One region of the Marinobacter sp. B-21 genome, then DNA from elsewhere that is predicted to be linked to it. Evidence: predicted binding sites of a transcription regulator. Region 1 holds the regulator's gene; the other holds the start of a gene.

The links. Region 1 encodes FliA, which starts transcription of late flagellar genes. Its sites were predicted from a motif close to CTAAAGTTTNNNNNNNNNNNGCCGNTAA; they were not measured.
Positions count from the first base shown of each region.
Region 2: the regulator FliA is predicted to act here: its motif matches at 2,891-2,918, upstream of AC13C0_RS00940 (methyl-accepting chemotaxis protein).

Region 1 covers NZ_JBSXNZ010000088.1:321,440-333,809, reverse strand. Annotated here, with positions in the region: gene AC13C0_RS19665 (class I SAM-dependent methyltransferase) at 1-315, opposite strand, end outside; gene AC13C0_RS19660 (uracil-xanthine permease family protein) at 296-1,552, opposite strand; gene upp (uracil phosphoribosyltransferase) at 1,555-2,193, opposite strand; gene flhA (flagellar biosynthesis protein FlhA) at 2,412-4,592, shown strand; gene flhF (flagellar biosynthesis GTPase FlhF) at 4,653-5,945, shown strand; gene AC13C0_RS19640 (MinD/ParA family protein) at 6,033-6,845, shown strand; gene AC13C0_RS19635 (RNA polymerase sigma factor FliA) at 6,878-7,621, shown strand; gene cheY (chemotaxis response regulator CheY) at 7,784-8,167, shown strand; gene AC13C0_RS19625 (protein phosphatase CheZ) at 8,188-8,973, shown strand; gene AC13C0_RS19620 (chemotaxis protein CheA) at 8,990-11,104, shown strand; gene AC13C0_RS19615 (protein-glutamate methylesterase/protein-glutamine glutaminase) at 11,147-12,316, shown strand; gene AC13C0_RS19610 (flagellar motor protein) at 12,316-12,370, shown strand, end outside.
Region 2 covers NZ_JBSXNZ010000029.1:10,492-17,158, reverse strand. Annotated here, with positions in the region: gene AC13C0_RS00950 (hypothetical protein) at 1-301, shown strand, start outside; gene AC13C0_RS00945 (spermidine synthase) at 516-1,190, shown strand; gene AC13C0_RS00940 (methyl-accepting chemotaxis protein) at 1,194-2,831, opposite strand; gene AC13C0_RS00935 (hypothetical protein) at 3,116-3,781, shown strand; gene AC13C0_RS00930 (L-threonylcarbamoyladenylate synthase) at 3,810-4,433, opposite strand; gene AC13C0_RS00925 (BolA family protein) at 4,433-4,786, opposite strand; gene AC13C0_RS00920 (DNA topoisomerase III) at 5,062-6,667, shown strand, end outside.

The sequences.
Region 1 (12,370 bases):
GGGGTGTTTTTGCCGGAGGCGGATGCCGCGGGGTGACATGCCGCAGGCGATTTCCAGAACCTGGGTAATGCCCCGTTCGGCAATGGCGCGGTCAATCAGGTGATCAATGATCAGGTGGCGCTGGAGCAGGAACGTCCGGATGTTGCCGCCAACCGCTGCCTTGCTGACGGCCTCGAACGGTGTCATCAGGCGGTACAGCCAGCGACCCTTCCCGGTGGCCAGGGTGTCGTCCGACAGCCCGTGCCGGTGCCAGACGGCGCCGGTATAAAGGGCAGTGAAACTGATGCCGGAGCTGTCAGTCGGTCTTCTGCTCATAAATGGCTCTTCCCCAGGCCTCGTGGCTGCCGGGCAGCACCAGGTTCAGGGTGATGGCAACCACCGCGCTCAGCGAAATGCCTTCCAGGTTCCCCAGAACCATGCCGCCAATACCGAACACCAGGGTGACACCCACGATAACCAGGTTGCGGGACTGTGACAGGTCCACCTGATGGCGGATCAGTGTGTTAAGGCCAACCACGGCGATGGAACCGAACAGCAGGCACAGGATGCCACCCATGACCGGCACCGGGATGGTCTGCAGGGCTGCGCCGAACTTGCCCATGAAGGCCAGGACAATAGCAATGCAGGCGGCCCACCACATCACCTTCGGGTTGAAGTTCCGGGTCAGCATGACCGCGCCGGTGACTTCCGAGTAGGTCGTGTTAGGCGGTCCGCCGAGCAGGGAAGCGGCGCTGGTGGCCAGGCCGTCACCCAGCAGGGTGCGGTGAAGGCCGGGCTTTTCCAGGTAATTCTTGCGGGTGACATTGCCGATGGCCAGTACGTCGCCGATGTGTTCGATGGCCGGGGCGATGGCGACCGGAATCATGAACAGAACAGCACCCCAGCTGAACGCCGGCGCAACAAAGTTGGGGACGGCAAACCAGGCCGCTTCCTGAATCGGTGTGGTATCGACGATGCCCGCGAAGGCGGAGAGGAGGTAACCGGTAATAACGCCGAACATGATCGGGATCAGCCGGAAGATGCCCTGGGCCCAGACCGACATGATGATGGTCACCGCCAGGGAAATCATGGCGATCCAGATGGCGGTGTTGTACGGGATCAGTTGGGTGGCGCCATCACCGGTGCGGCCCGACGCCATGTGAACGGCGACCGGCGCCAGGCCAAGGCCGATGGTCATGATCACCGGGCCGATAACGACCGGAGGCAAAAGACGGCGTACAAACCCGGTGCCCCTCAGGCGAATCAGCCCGCTCAGGATAATGTAGAGGATACCCGCAGCCATCAGGCCGCCGAGGGTTTCTTCCATGCCAAACCGGCCCTTGGAGGCAATAACCGGTGCGATAAAGGCGAAGGAGGAGGCCAGGAAGATGGGAATCTGGCCGCCGGTGACCAGGTGGAAGATCAGGGTGCCAAGGCCGGCCGTGAACAGGGCCACGTTGGGGTCCAGCCCGGTAATCAGTGGCATCAGAACCAGGGCGCCGAAGGCCACCAACAGCATCTGGGAGCCGGCGATCGCCTGTTTCCAGACCGGGTCGTTGGTAGGGTCCTGCATGCTCAAACGTCCTTCTGCTTGGTGCCGAAGATCTTGTCGCCGGCATCGCCGAGACCCGGAAGGATATAGCCTTTCTCGTTCAGGCGTTCGTCAACTGAGGCCGTGTAGACAGACACATCCGGGTGTTTCTCCAGGACCTTTTCAATACCCTCTGGAGCGGCGACCAGAACCAGGGCCCGGATCTCGGTGCTGCCCGCCTTCTTGAGCAGCTCGATGGTGGAAATCATGGAGCCGCCGGTAGCCAGCATCGGGTCGACAATCAGTGCCATGCGCTGGTCAAGCTCACCAACCAGTTTTTCCAGATAGGTGCTGGCTTCCAGGGTTTCCTCGTTGCGGATCTGGCCGACAACGCTTACCCGGGCGACCGGGATCAGGCTGAGTACGCCGTCGAGCATGCCAAGACCCGCACGAAGAATCGGAACAATGGTGATTTTCTTGCCGTGGATCTGTTCCACCGTCACCGGGCCGGCCCAGCCATCGATGGTCTTTTCCTGCAGGTTGAAATCCTTGGTGGCCTCGTAGGTCAGCAGGGCACCGACTTCCTGCGCCAGCTCACGAAAATTCTTGGTGCTGATATCCGCCCGGCGCATCAGGCCGAGCTTGTGGCGGATAAGCGGGTGTTTTACCTCGTGGATTGGCATGGGGTCACCTGTGTGTCTGATTGTGGTTTCAGTGTCTCAATTAAATGGCGCAAGGATACCGTATCTGGCTAGGCGAGTCAGGCTGCGGAGCACTGCTCCGCGTGAAATTCCCTCAGGAGTGGTACGGATCTTGCCATAACCCTTTCAAACGACGTCCCGGCGTCAGAATCCCGACCTTCATAACGCCTTCAGGCGCGGCAATCGGAGAAGTTTCCGGCATGGACAGAGCTTTGGTCCTCAATAACGTCAAAACCCTGACGCGGGGCAATCTGGGCGTACCCGTCATGTTGATGGGGTTGCTGGGCATGATGATTCTTCCCATGCCCGCCTTCCTGCTGGACGTGTTCTTTACCTTTAACATCACCCTGTCGATCGTCATCCTGCTGGTGTGTGTCTATGCCCTCCGGCCCATGGAGTTCGCCTCTTTCCCGACTGTGCTGCTTGTGGCGACGCTGCTGCGCCTGGCTTTGAATGTGGCGTCTACCCGGATCGTGCTGCTGAACGGCCACGAGGGGGGGGATGCCGCGGGTAAGGTTATCGAGTCCTTTGGTGCGGTGCTGATAGGCGGCAACTACGCCGTTGGGCTGGTGGTCTTTGCGATCCTGATGATCATCAACTTCCTGGTGGTGACCAAGGGCGCCGGCCGGGTTTCCGAGGTAAGTGCCCGGTTTACGCTGGATGCCATGCCAGGCAAGCAGATGGCGATCGACGCCGACCTGAACGCCGGTCTGATCAACCAGGATGATGCCAAGCATCGCCGGGCAGAGATTGCCCAGGAAGCCGACTTCTACGGCTCCATGGACGGTGCTTCCAAGTTCGTGAAGGGCGATGCCGTTGCCGGCCTGCTGATTCTGGCCATTAATATTATTGGCGGGGTCGCCATTGGTATGCTCCAGCATGGCCTGGATTTCGGCCTGGCCATGGAGCGCTATGCGCTGCTGACCATCGGTGATGGTCTGGTGGCGCAGATCCCGTCGCTGCTGCTGTCTACCTCCGCCGCCATCATGGTTACCCGGGTTACTTCCAGCCAGGACATGGGCGGGCAGATTTTGCAGCAGATGTTCAGCGCGCCCAAGGCACTCTCAATTGCCGCAGCCATCCTGATCATTCTTGGCCTGATTCCCGGTATGCCCCATGTGGCCTTCCTGGGGCTGGGTACCCTGGCCGGCGGTGCCGCCTGGTATATCTGGAAACATCAGCGCCAGACGATAGAAGAAGAGGGCGTATTCCCGGGACGGAGTGGGGCCGGGGGCGCGCCTCGACCGGCTGGCCGCGATCTTCCGCCGGGCGGTGACGCCGGCTCCGACCAGGGTCGTCAACTGCCGGCGCCGGGCGAAACCAAAGAGTTGGGCTGGGACGATGTGGCCACTGTGGACATCGTGGGCCTGGAGGTGGGGTATCGGCTTATTCCGCTGGTGGACAAGTCCCAGGGTGGCCAACTGCTCAGCCGCATCAAGGGCGTGCGAAAAAAGCTGTCCCAGGATCTGGGCTTTCTGATGCCTTCGGTTCACATTCGCGACAATCTCGATCTGATGCCCAACGTCTACCGCATCACGCTGATGGGTGTGACCATCGCCGAGGCTGAGATTCACCCCGACCGGGAGTTGGCTATCGATCCGGGTCAGGTATTCGGAAAAATTGAAGGCATTGAGGGCAAGGACCCGGCCTTCGGCCTGGATGCCAGCTGGATCGAACCGGACCGCAAGGATCAGGCCCAGACTCTCGGCTATACGGTTGTGGACGCCAGCACGGTCGTGGCTACTCACCTGAATCAGGTGCTGCAGAAGCACGCCCATGAATTGTTGGGCCACGAGGAAGTTCAGCAGTGGCTGGACCAGTTGGAGAAGATTTCACCGAAACTCGCCGAGGAGCTGGTACCGACCACCGTTTCCATCAGTCTGCTTCTCAAGGTGCTGCAAAACCTGCTCCGGGAAGAAGTGCCGATCCGGGACATGCGCTCCATTGCCGAGGCTATCGTCAATGTCCATCCGAAGAGCCAGGATCCAAAGTTGCTGACTACCGTTGCCCGTCAGTCGTTGCGGCGGATGATCGTGCAGAGCATCTGCGGCAATGAGGCGGAGATACCGGTGATTACCCTGGATCCGGATCTGGAACAGTTATTGCTAAAATCTTTTCAGCAGAGTCAACAATCCGGCGGACAGGAAGACATTGGCCTGGTCCTGGAGCCGAATATGGTTGAAAAGCTCCAGCGCTCCCTTCAGGAGAGCGTCCAGCGGCAGGAAATGCTGGGTAAGCCAGCCATTTTGCTGGTTTCCGGGCCCCTGCGGCCGGTACTGGCGAAATTCGCCAGCTACGGGGTAGAGCGTTTGCATGTGCTCTCGTACCAGGAAATACCGGATAACAAACAGATCACGATCGTGGCGTCCGTTGGCCAGTAACGGCGCGGATGACAGAGCGGACGGCGCCGGCACGGCGTTGCCGGTGGAGGAAGAGGCATCATGAAAGTAAAACGGTTTTTTGCCAGGACCATGGCAGAGGCGCTGAAACAGGTCAGTGAACAGATGGGGCCAGACGCCGTAATTCTTTCAAACCGCCGGGTAGACGGCGGCGTCGAAATAGTGACGGCGCTGGACTACGACGAAAACATGGCGCGTCAGCGATTGGGTGACCAGGCGCAGGAAGCCACTAACGGCTCCCGCCTGGCTGAAATGCAGGCGGACCAGCACCGTCGTCTTGAGGACGAACTCGGCCGGTCCCGGGATCGAATCCGAGAGGTCCGGGAAAAGCGGGCCGCCCAGGGGGGCGGTTATGCCGGTACGTCGTTCCCGGCGGTTCAGGAGGTGGTGGGTTCCGGATTTGATGATCAGGATCCGGCTCCGGTCCGGTCCGGGGAGGCCTATTCCGATGAACTGGCACAGATGCGTGCGGAGATCCGTTCCCTGAAGGACCTGATGCAGGGCGGTAAGCCTGAGCCTGAGGTGCCGGCAGCCAATGCGGTTCAGCAGAGACTGGCCGAGCGGCTTCAGGAGTTCGGTCTCGGTAGCGGTCTGGCGGGGTCAATTTCTCGCCGCCACAAGGCCGGGCGACTGGAGGATGGCTGGAAGCAATCCCTCAAAATGCTGTGCACCGGCGTACGGACTTCCCGCATAGAATGGCTGGATCAGGGCGGGGTCTTTGCCCTGGTGGGGCCCACCGGTTCCGGAAAAACCACCACCATCGGCAAGCTGGCGGCGCGGTATGTGCTCAGGCATGGTGCCGATTCCGTGGCCCTGGTCACCACTGACCGCTACCGGGTGGCGGCCCACGAGCAGTTGTTTGTCTTCGGTCGCATCCTGAATGTTCCGGTGCGAGTCGTCGACGAGAGCCACGGTCTGGATGATATTCTGGACGAGCTGTCAGACCGTCATCTGGTACTGATCGACACTGCCGGGCTGACCAGTGCGGACAAAGGCTATCAGGAACAGCTGGCCGAACTGGCGCGCAGCCATCACAATGTCAAGACGCATCTGGTGGTCTCGGCCACCAGTCAGCCGCGCATCATGAAATCCGTCTGGCATTGCTATAAGATGGCAAATCTTGCGGGCTGCGTGATGACCAAGATCGACGAGGCCCTGACACTTGGCGAGTCTCTCGGCTTTGTGATGGAAACCGGTTTGCCGGTGGCCTACTACACTGACGGGCAAAAGATTCCCGAAGACCTGCACCACGCGGAAGCGGTTCCGCTGGTGCGGCTGGCCGTGGACCGGCTTAAAACTCTCCAGAAACAGCAGGCGGTCGCAGAAGGAGCCTGAGAGAGCGGGCGCTGAGAGCGGACAGACTGACAGCGAGCGTCCGAAAAGACAGCACCCGGCTAAACGTGGCGAGAGACAAAAAACAGTATGAGCAAAGCACAACCGGTACAGGTGATTGCAGTTTCCGGCGGAAAAGGTGGAGTCGGCAAGAGTAACGTGTCGGTTAACCTCGGGATTGCCCTGGCACAGAAAGGCCGGAGAGTCGTGCTTCTTGATGCCGACCTCGGGCTGGCCAATATCGATGTACTGCTCGGTATTACCGCCAACCGGAACCTTCAGGATGTGCTGGCGGGCGACTGTGACCTCAAGGACGTTCTGGTCGATGGCCCCGGTGGCATCAAGATTGTACCGGCGTCCTCCGGTACCCAGCGAATGACCCAGCTCAGCCCCATGGAGCATGCCGGGCTGATCAACGCGTTCAGCGAACTCGGTGACCAGATTGATGTGCTGATCGTAGACACCGCCGCGGGCATTTCCGAATCAGTGGTGAGCTTTCTGAGAGCCTCCCAGGAGCTGCTCCTGGTGGTGTGCGACGAGCCCACCTCCATCACCGACTGCTACGCCCTGATCAAACTCATGAACCGTGATTACGGCACCAACCGTTTCCGCATTCTTGCCAATCAGGTGAGAAATGAGCAGGAAGGCCGGCACCTGTTTGAAAAACTGACCCGGGTCACCGAGCGCTTCCTGGATGTGGCACTACAATATGTCGGCATGGTGCCTTACGATGAAGCCGTGAAAAAAGCGGTTCAGCGGCAGCGGGCAGTGCTGGATGTCTATCCCAGGGCGAAAGCTTCCCTGGCGATCAAGGCGCTGGCGGAAAAAGTTGATAACTGGCCGCTGCCTTCCTCTCCCCGTGGGCATCTGGAATTCTTTGTGGAGCGGCTCGTCGAAGTCTGAATCGGATCCAGTCAAACAAAAAAACCGGATACATGACATTGGCGAAAAACCTCGGAATCTATAACCAGTCAGGCGCGCAGAAGCCTTCCCAGCTCGTTGAGGAGCACGCGCCTCTGGTCAAGAAAATTGCCCTTCATCTGATGGCCCGGCTACCAGCCTCTGTGCAGCTTGACGACCTGATGCAGGCCGGAATGATCGGCCTGCTCGAGGCGGCTCAACGCTACAGCGCCACCAGGGGCGCAACCTTCGAGACCTACGCAGGCATCCGGATTCGCGGTGCCATGGTGGATGAGATCCGCAAGGGCGACTGGGTTCCCCGTTCTGTGCACCGTAATACCCGCCGCATTTCCCAGGCCATCAAGGCCGTTGAAGATCGTCTCGGCCGGGAAGCCCAGGATCTGGAAGTGGCTGAAGAACTGGGCATGGGGCTGGCCGAGTACCATTCCTACCTCTCCGACTCCAACAGCGGCCGACTTTTTAGTCTCGATGAGCTCAATGAATCCGGCGAGCTGCCGATAGAACAGACAGAGCCACGGGATAATCCGCTCGAAGGACTCTCGTCCGACGCGTTCCGCCGCAGTCTTGCTGAGGCTATAGAGGAACTGCCGGAGCGGGAAAAACTGGTGCTGAGCCTGTATTACCAGGACGAGCTGAACCTCAAGGAAATCGGCGCGGTGCTCGGCGTCAGTGAAAGCCGGGTCAGCCAGATTCACAGCCAGGCGGCCTTGCGCCTTCGCGGACGGTTATCGGACTGGCGCCAGGATACGGGCAACTGATCACCGCCTTTGTGTGTCTGCAGCGGAGCAGTCTGTAGTTTTTGGTAACCGATGCTTTACAACCGAAGCAAAGATCAGACAATAAGCGGTTAAAACAGCGGCCTGCTAGACTTCGAGCCGAAAGGTCAAACGAATTCCGGGTGTTACTAACTGGAGGTCCCATTGGACAAGAACATGAAAATTCTCATTGTGGATGACTTTTCCACAATGCGACGGATCATCAAGAACCTGCTGCGCGATCTTGGCTTCACCAATACCGATGAAGCCGATGACGGCAACACGGCGCTGCCGATGCTCAAAAGCGGAAAGTATGATTTTCTGGTAACCGACTGGAATATGCCGGGCATGTCCGGTTTCGATCTGCTCAAGGCCGTCAGGGCTGACGAGAACCTGAAAACCCTGCCGGTGCTGATGGTAACCGCAGAGGCCAAGCGGGACCAGATTGTTGCCGCTGCCCAGGCAGGCGTGAATGGCTATGTTGTCAAGCCGTTTACTGCTGCGGTGCTCAAGGAAAAGATTGAGAAAATCTTTGAAAGAATCCAGTAACCAGAGGTCGGATGGCTCTCATGAGCGATAGCAAAAAGAACCATCGGGGCCTCGAACCAGAGGTGACGGAAAAGCTCCAGCGTCAGGCAACCGAACTGGCTGAAAGCGTCAATGCCGGCGAATATGCCAAAGCCATGACCCTGATCAATGAACTCAGCGAAGTCAGGGATCAGAGTCTGTACCGGGAGGTCGGGCGACTGACCCGAAGCCTGCACGAAGCGATCCGGAACTTTCAGATAGATCCCCGTAACGCTGAACAACAGGAAGCGCTGTCAAAAATGACAGATGCCTCTGACCGTCTCGAATACGTGGTGCATATGACCGGTGAAGCGGCCAACCGGACCATGGATCTGGTCGAGGCAACCATGCCGGTAGCCAACGCACTGAGAGACGAGGCGGCAGCCTTGCGGGACGAGTGGCAACGTTTGCGCCGCAGGGAGATGCAGCCGGCAGAATTTCGCCAGTTGTATGGCCGGATCGACAAGTTCTTCGCTGGCATGGCCACGGACGCGGACACCATGTACAACAATCTCTCGGAAATACTGCTGGCCCAGGATTTCCAGGATCTCACCGGGCAGGTCATCCAGAAAGTCACCACGCTGGTGAAAGAGGTTGAGGAACAGATGCTCAGTCTGGTGGTGATGGCCAGTCATGTTGATCAGCTGACGGGCACCGTGCACCAGATTGATGACCAGGAAGAATCTGCGGAAAAGGGCGTCGGGCCCCAGATCAAGGCCGATGAGCGTGAAGATGTAGTCTCGGGACAGGACGATGTGGATGACCTGTTGTCCAGTCTCGGTTTCTGAATAGAGAGGGTAACGCATGGCGTTTGATGCTGATGACGAGATTTTGCAGGACTTTCTGGTAGAGGCCGGCGAAATACTCGAAAAGCTGTCAGAGCAGTTGGTAGACCTTGAGCAACATCCTGATGACAGTGATCTGCTCAACGCCATCTTCCGTGGTTTCCACACTGTCAAGGGTGGGGCAGGCTTCCTGCAGCTTGATGCTTTGGTCAATTGCTGCCATTCCGCCGAGAACGTGTTCGATATCCTGCGCAATCACAAGCGCAAGGTGGATTCAGAGCTGATGGATGTGGTTCTGGAAGCCCTCGATAACGTCAACGCGATGTTTGAGCAGGTCCGGAACCACGAAGAACTGACGCCCGCCCCCGACGAATTGATTGCAGCGCTCGACGCTCTGGCACGGCCGGAGGTCGAAAGTGTTGCCCCGGCCACCACCCCACAGCAGGAACAAACGACGGAAGACGACCCGACGGAAGACGGGGGCGACATCACCGACGACGAATTCGAGAAGTTGCTGGATGCATTGCATGACGAGCCATCCGGCGCCCCCCCATCGCCGTCCAGCCCCGACGCTGGAGCCGGCAAGAACGAGAGTTCCGGTGATGACGAGATCAGCGATGATGAGTTTGAGGCGCTTCTGGACCAGTTGCATGGCAAAGGTCAGTTTGCCGGTGCGCCTGCCAGGGATGAGACTCCCGGCAAGGAAGACGAAAAACCGTCCCCGAAGACTGAAACCGGCGGCAGCGATGACCTGATCACAGACGATGAATTCGAGAAGCTGCTGGACGATCTCCACGGCAAGGGCGGAAGCCCGACCGTCGGCGGCCAGCCGGCTTCGCCGCAAAAACCGGAGAAGCCGAAAGCCGAGCCACCCAAGGCGGAAAAACCGAAGGAAGAACCGAAATCCGCTGACAGACCGGGCACCAAAGGCGGTGCGGCACCGGCCATGCCATCCAGGGAGCATGCCCCGGCCGCAGAAACCACCGTGCGCGTCGACACCAAGCGCCTGGATGACATCATGAACATGGTGGGCGAGCTGGTGCTGGTTCGGAACCGTTTACAGCGCCTCGGTGCGGCAAGCGAAGACGAACACATGCACAAGGCGGTCTCGAACCTGGATGTGGTAACGACCGATCTTCAGTCTGCCGTGATGCAGACCCGCATGCAGCCGATCAAAAAAGTGTTCGGGCGTTTCCCGCGGGTGGTCCGGGATCTTGCCAGAAGCCTCAAGAAAGAGGTGAATCTGGTGATGCATGGCGAGGAAACCGACCTCGACAAGAACCTGGTGGAGGCACTTTCCGACCCACTGGTGCACCTGGTCCGCAACTCCGTCGATCACGGTATTGAGGCGCCGGATGTCCGGGAAAAGGCCGGCAAGCCGCGCCAGGGCACGGTCACGCTGTCGGCAGAACAGGAAGGCGATCACATCCTGCTGTTCATCGAGGATGATGGGGCCGGTATGGATCCCGAAGTGTTGCGTCGCAAGGCGGTGGAAAAGGGGATTTACGACCAGGATGCAGCTGATCGCCTGACCAATACCGAGTGCTACAACCTGATCTTTGCCGCGGGCTTTTCGACCAAGGATCAGATTTCGGATGTCTCCGGCCGTGGGGTCGGCATGGATGTGGTCAAGACCAAGATTGGCCAGCTCAATGGCCAACTGAGCATTGAGTCGGAGTTGGGTAAAGGGTCGCGAATTGTTATCAAGGTTCCGTTGACGCTCGCGATCATGCCCACCCTGATGATCATGCTCGGCGACCAGTCCTTTGCCTTGCCGCTGGTGAACGTGGTCGAGATTTTCCATCTGGATCTTACCAAAACCAACGTTGTCGACGGCCGGGAATGCATCGTGGTTCGGGAAAAAGTGTTCCCGCTGTTCCACATCAAACGCTGGCTGGTGCGTGACAACGGATCCCGGGAAGCGCCGGAGAATGCCCACGTGGTGATCGTCGCCATGGGCACCAAACAGGTAGGCTTTGTGGTCGACCAGCTGGTCGGGCAGGAAGAGGTGGTGATCAAACCGCTGGGTCGTGCACTCCAGGGTACTCCGGGTATGGCCGGCGCCACGATCACCGGTGATGGTCGAATCGCGCTGATTATTGATGTTCCCAGCCTGCTGCAACACTACGGTTAAGTCGTGACCGGCAGGTGACAATGGAATGGGTAGGAGAAGTGGATGACAGTTTCTGTCCTGGTCGTTGACGATTCAGGGTTTTTTCGAAAACGGCTGACGGAAATCCTGACCAGCTCCGGCCAGATCAAGGTCGTCGGCGCTGCCACCAACGGCCGGGAAGGCGTGGAGCTTGCCGAGAGGCTGCGTCCGGATGTGATAACCATGGATTACGAAATGCCGGTTATGGACGGTATTTCTGCCGTGCGCGAAATCATGCGCAAGCATCCGGTGCCTGTTCTTATGTTTTCCTCGCTCACCTACGAAGGTGCGCGGGTGACCCTGGATGCCCTGGAAGCCGGCGCTGTTGACTTTCTGCCGAAGAATTTCGAGGAAATTGCCAGGGATAACAGTCAACTCCAGAAAATCCTGATCGACCGGGTTCTGGATGTCGCCCGCAGCCGACCTGGCGCCCGTCCGGCTGCTCCGTCCCGGCCCGAAGTGCCATCTCCTGCGGCGCGGGCGCCCGTTGATGCGGCACCGGTTCGCTCCAGGCCTGAACCAACCCTGCGTCCGCGCCACGGCATTCAGGAGCGGGCCCCGGGTGTGGGAGCCACAGGCGAGGCTGAAGTCCCGAGGCGTCATGCCCGCCGGGGCCCCGCCAAACATTACGCGGTGGTCGGCATTGGTACGTCAACGGGCGGGCCGGTGGCGCTGCAGCGGGTACTGACCGCCTTGCCTGCTTCGTTCCCGGCGCCACTGGTGCTGGTCCAGCATATGCCGGCCAGTTTTACGCCGGCGTTTGCCGAGCGGCTGAACAAACTCTGCCGCATAGAGGTTCGGCAAGCAGAAGATGGCGATGTCCTTCGCCCGGGGCTTGCCTTACTGGCGCCCGGCGGTAAACAGATGATGATTGAGAACCGGGGCGGGCAGGCCCGGGTCCGGATCCTGCCAGGTGACGAGCGGCTCAATTACAAGCCTTGCGTAGACGTGACCTTTGGTTCACTGGCCCGGAGTTTCCCGGGCAAGACCCTGGGCGTGATCCTCACCGGCATGGGGTCTGACGGCAAGGAGGGCTGCCGGATGATGAAGCAGAGTGGGTCGGATATCTGGTCCCAGGACGAAAAATCGTCGGTCATTTACGGAATGCCCATGGCCGTTGCCAGGGCAGGATTGACCGATGAAGTTCTGTCACTGGACGAAATCGGGCCGCGGCTGGTGGAAGGTGTCAGCTGATGGATATCCTCAGCCTTCTCGGGGTTGTTCTCGCATTTGCCGCCATACTGGGCG
Region 2 (6,667 bases), on a different contig from region 1:
AGAAAGTGTCAAGGATGATTTCTGGAACGGCTCAACCCGTGGTTACTTCAACTATCAGTTTCTCGCTGATCGCGCGCGCCCCTTTGTCGGCGGCAGTCTCGGCGGGATCTACGGCGATGGCGTCAAGGACAGCGCCTTCGCCGGCCTGGAAACGGGAATAAAGTACTACGTGCGGACGAAGACCTATTTCCTCGCCCGAGCCGAATACCAGTTCTTCTTCAGCGACACCAACGACGCATCGGATGCCTTCCAGGACGACGGAGCCTGGGCTTATACGGTGGGTCTGGGTTACAACTTCTAATCCACAGCGAGCGCTGACGAAGTAGAGGAAGTCCTGAAACCTACTTCGTCGTCGCATCGCTGGCTGATTAAAGTTTTCTGTCCATCAGTGTTTCGCCAGATAGTCCTTTTGCCCTGGATCATCCGATAAATCGTAAGAATGTTCATCGTTGTATTCCGTTTTTTTGGATTCTCTAAGTTAAGATGCGAGTCCGACCCACCAAACGGAACCCCAAATGGCCCGCTTCACCGAAATCGGCACCGCAATCATTCCCGGCAAGGGAACCCGATTACGCCTGCTTCAGCGCAACGATGAGTTCTCTATCAAGATTGCCGGCACTACCGGTGAGTTGATGAACAGCCGGATACACGGCTCGGAAGATGCGCTCGCCACGCTGGCATGCGAGCGGATTGCAGATCAACCCTCCCCCCGGGTACTGATTGGCGGGCTGGGAATGGGGTTTACTCTGGCCGCAGCGCTGTCAGCACTGGGCGAGGATGCGCAGGTAACGGTGGCTGAACTGGTTCCCGAAGTTGAAGTGTGGAACCGGGGGCCGCTGGGCGCTGCTGCCAGGAACCCGTTGAACGATCCCAGGGCCAGCGTTCATGTTGGTGATGTGGCGGAATTGCTTAGAAGCAGCGATGGCGAATGGGATGCCATCCTGCTGGATGTCGACAACGGCCCGGAAGGGATGACCCGCAAGGAGAACAACTGGATTTACTCCCCGGATGGTATTGCCGCGGCCCAGAAATCCCTGCGCCCCGAGGGCATCCTGGCTTACTGGTCCGCCGGCCCGGAGCACGCATTTACCGAGAGGCTGCGCCGCGCCGGGTTTTCCGTGGAGCCGGTTACGGTGCGGGCTTTGCGCCCTGGCAAGGGCGCTCGTCACGTTATCTGGCTGGCGTGGTAACTGTTAACGCGCCGGTTTATGGCGACCGCCCTGGTTAAGCCGGAACTGCTCGATGGTTTTTCGCAGGTTTTCCGCCATGGAGAGCAAGTCTCCCGCAATGCGGGCCGTCTCCTTGGCGTCGCCGGAGGTCTGCTCCGCCGAACGGCTGATTTCGATTACGTTGTGATTGATGGATTCGGCAACCTCGCTCTGCTCATTGGCAGCGCTTTCCATTTCCTGGTTGAGATCGGTAATCTGGCGCACCGCCGCCGCAATGGCCTGTAGCTCGGATTCCACCTTGAGAATCGCGGATACCTGCTGTTCGGCCATCTCCGAGGCGTGTCGCATGGTGGCCACGCAGTCCACCACTTCGCCCTTAAGCCCATTGATGGTGTTACGGATTTCCTCGGTTGAATCCTGGGTGCGTGAGGCAAGTGCGCGCACTTCATCGGCGACCACCGAGAAGCCACGGCCCTGCTCACCGGCCCGCGCGGCCTCAATGGCGGCGTTCAGCGCCAGCAGGTTGGTCTGGTCGGCAATGTTGGAGATTACCTCCAGCATATCCGACATCTGACTAGTGCGCTGATCCAGCTGTTCGATGCGTTGTGCGCCGCTCTGTACTTCGCTGTTCAGCGCCCCGATGCCTTCCACCGCGTTGCGGGCGAGGCTCTCACCCTTAGTGGCGGATTCTGCTGTGTCCGCCGATTTACGGGTGGTGTGAATGGCGTTTTCCCGGACCTGCACGGCGGAAGCCGCCATTTCCGTGGTGGCGCTGGCCACCTGGTCGGTGTTGTCCCGCTGGGCCAGCACCTCGCGCTCGGTGGTGTCCGCCTTGCCAGCAATACTGCGGGCCGCCTGCTCCACTTGCTCGGCGTTGTCCATCACGGTGTTCATGCTCTCCCGGATCTTCGCCATCATCCGGTTAAACGCGCGGGAGACAGAGCCAATTTCGTCATTACGGGTTACTTCCAGCTCAATGGTCAGGTCGGAATTGCGGGAGATCTCGTCCATCCTGTCGTGGAGCCGGCGCAGACGGGAAAACACCAGCCGGCCCAAGGCCGCTGCCGTCAGGAAAAACACGGCGACGAATATGGCCACCTGGATGCCACCACTGGTGAGCAGCTGTTGGTGCAAACGGGCATCGCTTCCCGCCAGGGAATAATCCACCCGGATAGCGCCAAGTACGTCCCCTTCCCTGGCCTGGTGGCAACCCAGGCAGTTAACGCCCTGATAGTTCTCCCGGGCAATCACCGGCTCAATCAGGGTGTAGACCCGGCCCTCCTCATTTTTGGAATAAGCCTCCACCCGCTCGCCGGACAGCGCTTTCCTGTCCAGGGGCTCCCGTTTCTGTTCGGACTCCTTGCCGGTACCAAAGACCCGGTTCAGCAGATCACTTCGAATCACCCGCACATCCAGAACATCCTCGGGGGCCTTCACCTTTTCCCGAAGCACATCCCGGTTGCCAATGGTGCCGGTGATCATCATGGTGTTCAGCCCGTCGAAATAGGACTTGGCCAGCCCGTCGACATACTTGTGGCTGAACTCTTCAACATGGGCACGCTGTGAATTCGCGCTATAGAGCACGGTAAACACAAGTACCAGCGAGAAAGCCGTCGCCAGGGCAACGAGTAACAGGAATCGAATGGAGTAGTGTTTTTTCATGATAACCCGACTCAGGAACCGCTCTGCGGGCGGCTTGAAAATTGGTTTGACTGGATAAAATAACGGCCAACTGTCGCCGGACTTTATAGATATGTGTCATTTTTTTCCTGACTTGGGTCAGATCGGGGAGAGGTCAATGACACTCCCTGCATGGAAAAAGCAAACCGGGGAAAGTTCGGTGGAGTTGGCCTGAAAGCTGCAGGAACCAGTGGTAAGTACCAGAAATCTCAAGCACTGACTGTTCGGCAACCGCTCTCGGGCAAGCCGAAGGAGGAAAACCATCCATGTCCCTACTGACTTCACTGATCCGGGCAAGCACCCAGTTCCAGCAGGCCATGGAAAAGCGCCAGACACCGGCCACAGGCCCGGAAACCGCAGCGGCCAAGGCCCAAACAAAAACCGTAGAAGCCGAGCCGACCGCCGGTGATGACCGCTTCACACCCTCGGACAACAGTCAGACCGACCTCGGCCGCCTGAAGGCCCGCCGGCTCGCCATGGCCGACTACAAACAAACCGTGGGGCAGGATCTTGCCTTCGTGCGGGAGACACTTCGGCATAAACTTGCCGAATACAACCTGCACCCGGCAACCGCGCTCAACGTAAGCAAATATGAAAACGGCAGCGTTGCCGTGGAAGGAAAAATTGCAGACAAAACCCGGGCACTGATTGAAAAAGACCTGAACGTGAACAAAAACTTCAAGGAAGCGTTCAATCGCCTGAGCGTCAACGAACCGACGCTTGATTTCATGGACAACGCGCTCAAGCTGAACCAGGCCTACGGGGTCAACAACCCGCTACTGGACACACTGATCAGTGAAAACCAGCAGTTCAACGGCCTTCAGGACCTGGTTCACCGGTACGATACCCTGCGGCGCTCGGTGGGCGCCGGGCAGATAGAAGCGGCGGGCAATACTCGGGCGTACGCTTTCAACCTGAACGCCCGGGCATAGGATGGCCGACAGCGCCCCATCCGGGTAATCAAACTTCGAAAGGCGCCGGATCCCCTTTGCCAACCCGGGTCACCACCGGCGCTTCGCCGGTGAAGTCCACCACCGTGGTTGCCTCCATGCCGCAGAACCCGCCGTCAATAATCAGATCCAGCTCATGCTCCAGGGTATCCCGGATGTCGTAGGGATCGGTCATCGGCTCTGTCTCACCGGGCAGGATCAGCGTGCTGCTCATAATCGGCTCACCGAGCTCACCCAGCAACTCCTGAACAATGGCATTGTCCGGCACCCGCACACCGACAGTCCGCCGCTTGGGATGAAGCAACCGGCGCGGCACCTCACTGGTGGCATCCAGAATGAAGGTGTAGGGCCCCGGCGTGAAATTCTTCAGCAACCGGTACTGGGTGTTGTCTACCTTGGCATACACGCCAATATCGGAAAGATCCCGGCACACCAGCGTGAAATTGTGCTTGTCATCCAGCCTGCGAATCCGCTTGATCCGGTCCGCCGCCTGCTTGTCACCGAGGTGGCAACCAATGGCATAGGCGGAATCCGTGGGGTACACAATCACCCCCCCGCGGCGAAGGATATCCACCGCCTGGTTAATCAGACGCTTCTGCGGCGTCTCCGGATGGATCTGGAAAAACTGACTCATTAACCCTCTCCCTGAGCGGATCGTGCCGCCATCGCCGGACCCTTCTTGGACCCGCCCATACAATTCGGAGACTCCGGCGCCACCTGCCCGGACGCCTCCCACTCCTCTGGAGAATACAGATGCAGCGCCAACGCATGCACCTCCCCCTCCAGTTCCTCGGCCAGCACCTTATAAATCGCCTGATGCCGCCGCACCCTCATCTGCCCCTCAAACTCCGGTGACACCAGCGTCACCTTGAAATGAGTTTCAGAATTCGGCGGCACACTGTGCTTGTGGCTCTCGTTCTCCACCTGAAGAAAGCGCGCATCGAACGCCTCGTTCAGTTTGGTTTCAATTGCGTTTTGAATTTTCATGTTTTAGGACTCCTACTGCTCAACCCGAGGTTAAGGGGGCGAATTGCATGTGACCCGACGCGGGTATGGAGATAGCTTTCCCAAAAGTGTGTGTTGCCATGGATGGCAACACCAAGCCCCCATGGAAGGGTTCACGGCGTCTTTTGGGAAAGCTACTTCCACAGCCGCCTCCCCCATGCCCACCAGTCTACTACACATATCAGGCACCGCCCGAACCTTGACAGCTCAAAGCCAAAGCGCCACATTCCCATCCCGTTTCCAAAACACCAGACCCCATGCACCTGTACATCGCCGAAAAACCAAGCCTGGGCCGCGCCATCGCCGCCGCCCTCCCCGGCCCGCACCAGAAAGGCCAGGGCTGGATTCGCTGTGGCCAGGGCGAACAGGCTGCCACTGTCAGCTGGTGCATCGGCCACCTCCTGGAACCGGCGGAACCGGCCCGCTACAACCCGGCCTGGAAAAAATGGCGCCAGGAAGACCTGCCCATGTTTCCCGAAAAATGGCAAGTCATGCCCAAGGACAGCGTGCGGCAACAGCTCAATGTCCTCGAATCCCTGATCCGCCAGGCCGAAACCATCACCCATGCCGGCGACCCGGACCGCGAAGGCCAGCTTCTGGTAGACGAAGTTATCCGCTATTTTGGCGCCCGCGCACCGGTAAAGCGGATCCTGATCAACGATTTGACCCCGGCAGCCGTGGCCAAAGCCCTCCAGAGCCCGAAAGACAACCGCGAATTCCGGCGCCTGTCCCATTCGGCGCTGGCCCGGCAACGGGCCGACTGGCTCTACGGCATCAACCTCACCCGCTTCTACACCCTCAGCTATCAGCAACAGGGCGAACAAGGCGTCTATTCCGTTGGCCGGGTGCAAACCCCGGTGCTTGGCCTGGTGGTGGAACGGGACAACACCATCGAAAACTTCCGGCCCAAGCCCTATTTCCGGATTGAAGCCCGCTTCAAGGCCCAGGAAGAGGAAGCCGACCAGCAAACCTTCACCGCCCGCTGGCTGCCCGACGAACAATTCCGGGACCACCTGGACGAAGAAAACCGCCTGCTGAGCCGGGAAGTGGCCGAGCAGATAGCCGAGAGCGTACAAAGCCGGCCCGGCACCATCACCGAATCCCGCTTCCGCGACCGGCCGGAAGCACCGCCGCTACCACTGTCCCTGTCGGCGCTGCAGATCGAAGCCGGCCGGCTGTTCCGGATGGGTGCCAAAGACGTGCTTGATACCGCCCAGAACCTCTACGAGCGCCACCAACTGATCACCTACCCCCGTTCCGACTGCAGGTACTTGCCTGAGGGCCATTACGACCAGCGGGAACAGGTAGTGCGTGCCATTGGCCGGGTGGCACCGGATCTTCAGGAAGCCTGCAATGGCGCAGACCTGGGCAGGAAGACTGCCGCCTGGAACGATAAACAGGTCGATGCCCACCACGCCATCATTCCAACCAGCCGGCCGTCCCCCAACGGCAAACTCAGTGCGGCGGAACAGAAAATCTACGGCCTGATCAGCCGCTACTACCTGATGCAGTTCGCTGCAGACGCAGTTCACCGGGAAGGCAAGCTGACGGTACGAGTAGCGGAGCATCAGTTCCGCGCCACGGAAACGGCCATTCTGGTGCCCGGCTGGAAAGCCCTGGAGCTAAAACTCCGGGAAGGGCGTGCCGAGCCGGAGAAAACACCGCTGCCCCGGCTGGAGAAGGGCGAACCGGTGTTCTGCGAAGACAGCACCATCGCCGAACGCAAAACCCAACCACCCCAGCCTTTTACCGACGCCACGCTGCTCTCGGCGATGACCAACATCGCCCGTTTTGTAACCGATGCCGAGCTTCGCAAAACCCTGCGCGAGACCGATGGCCTGGGCACCGAAGCTACCCGGGCTA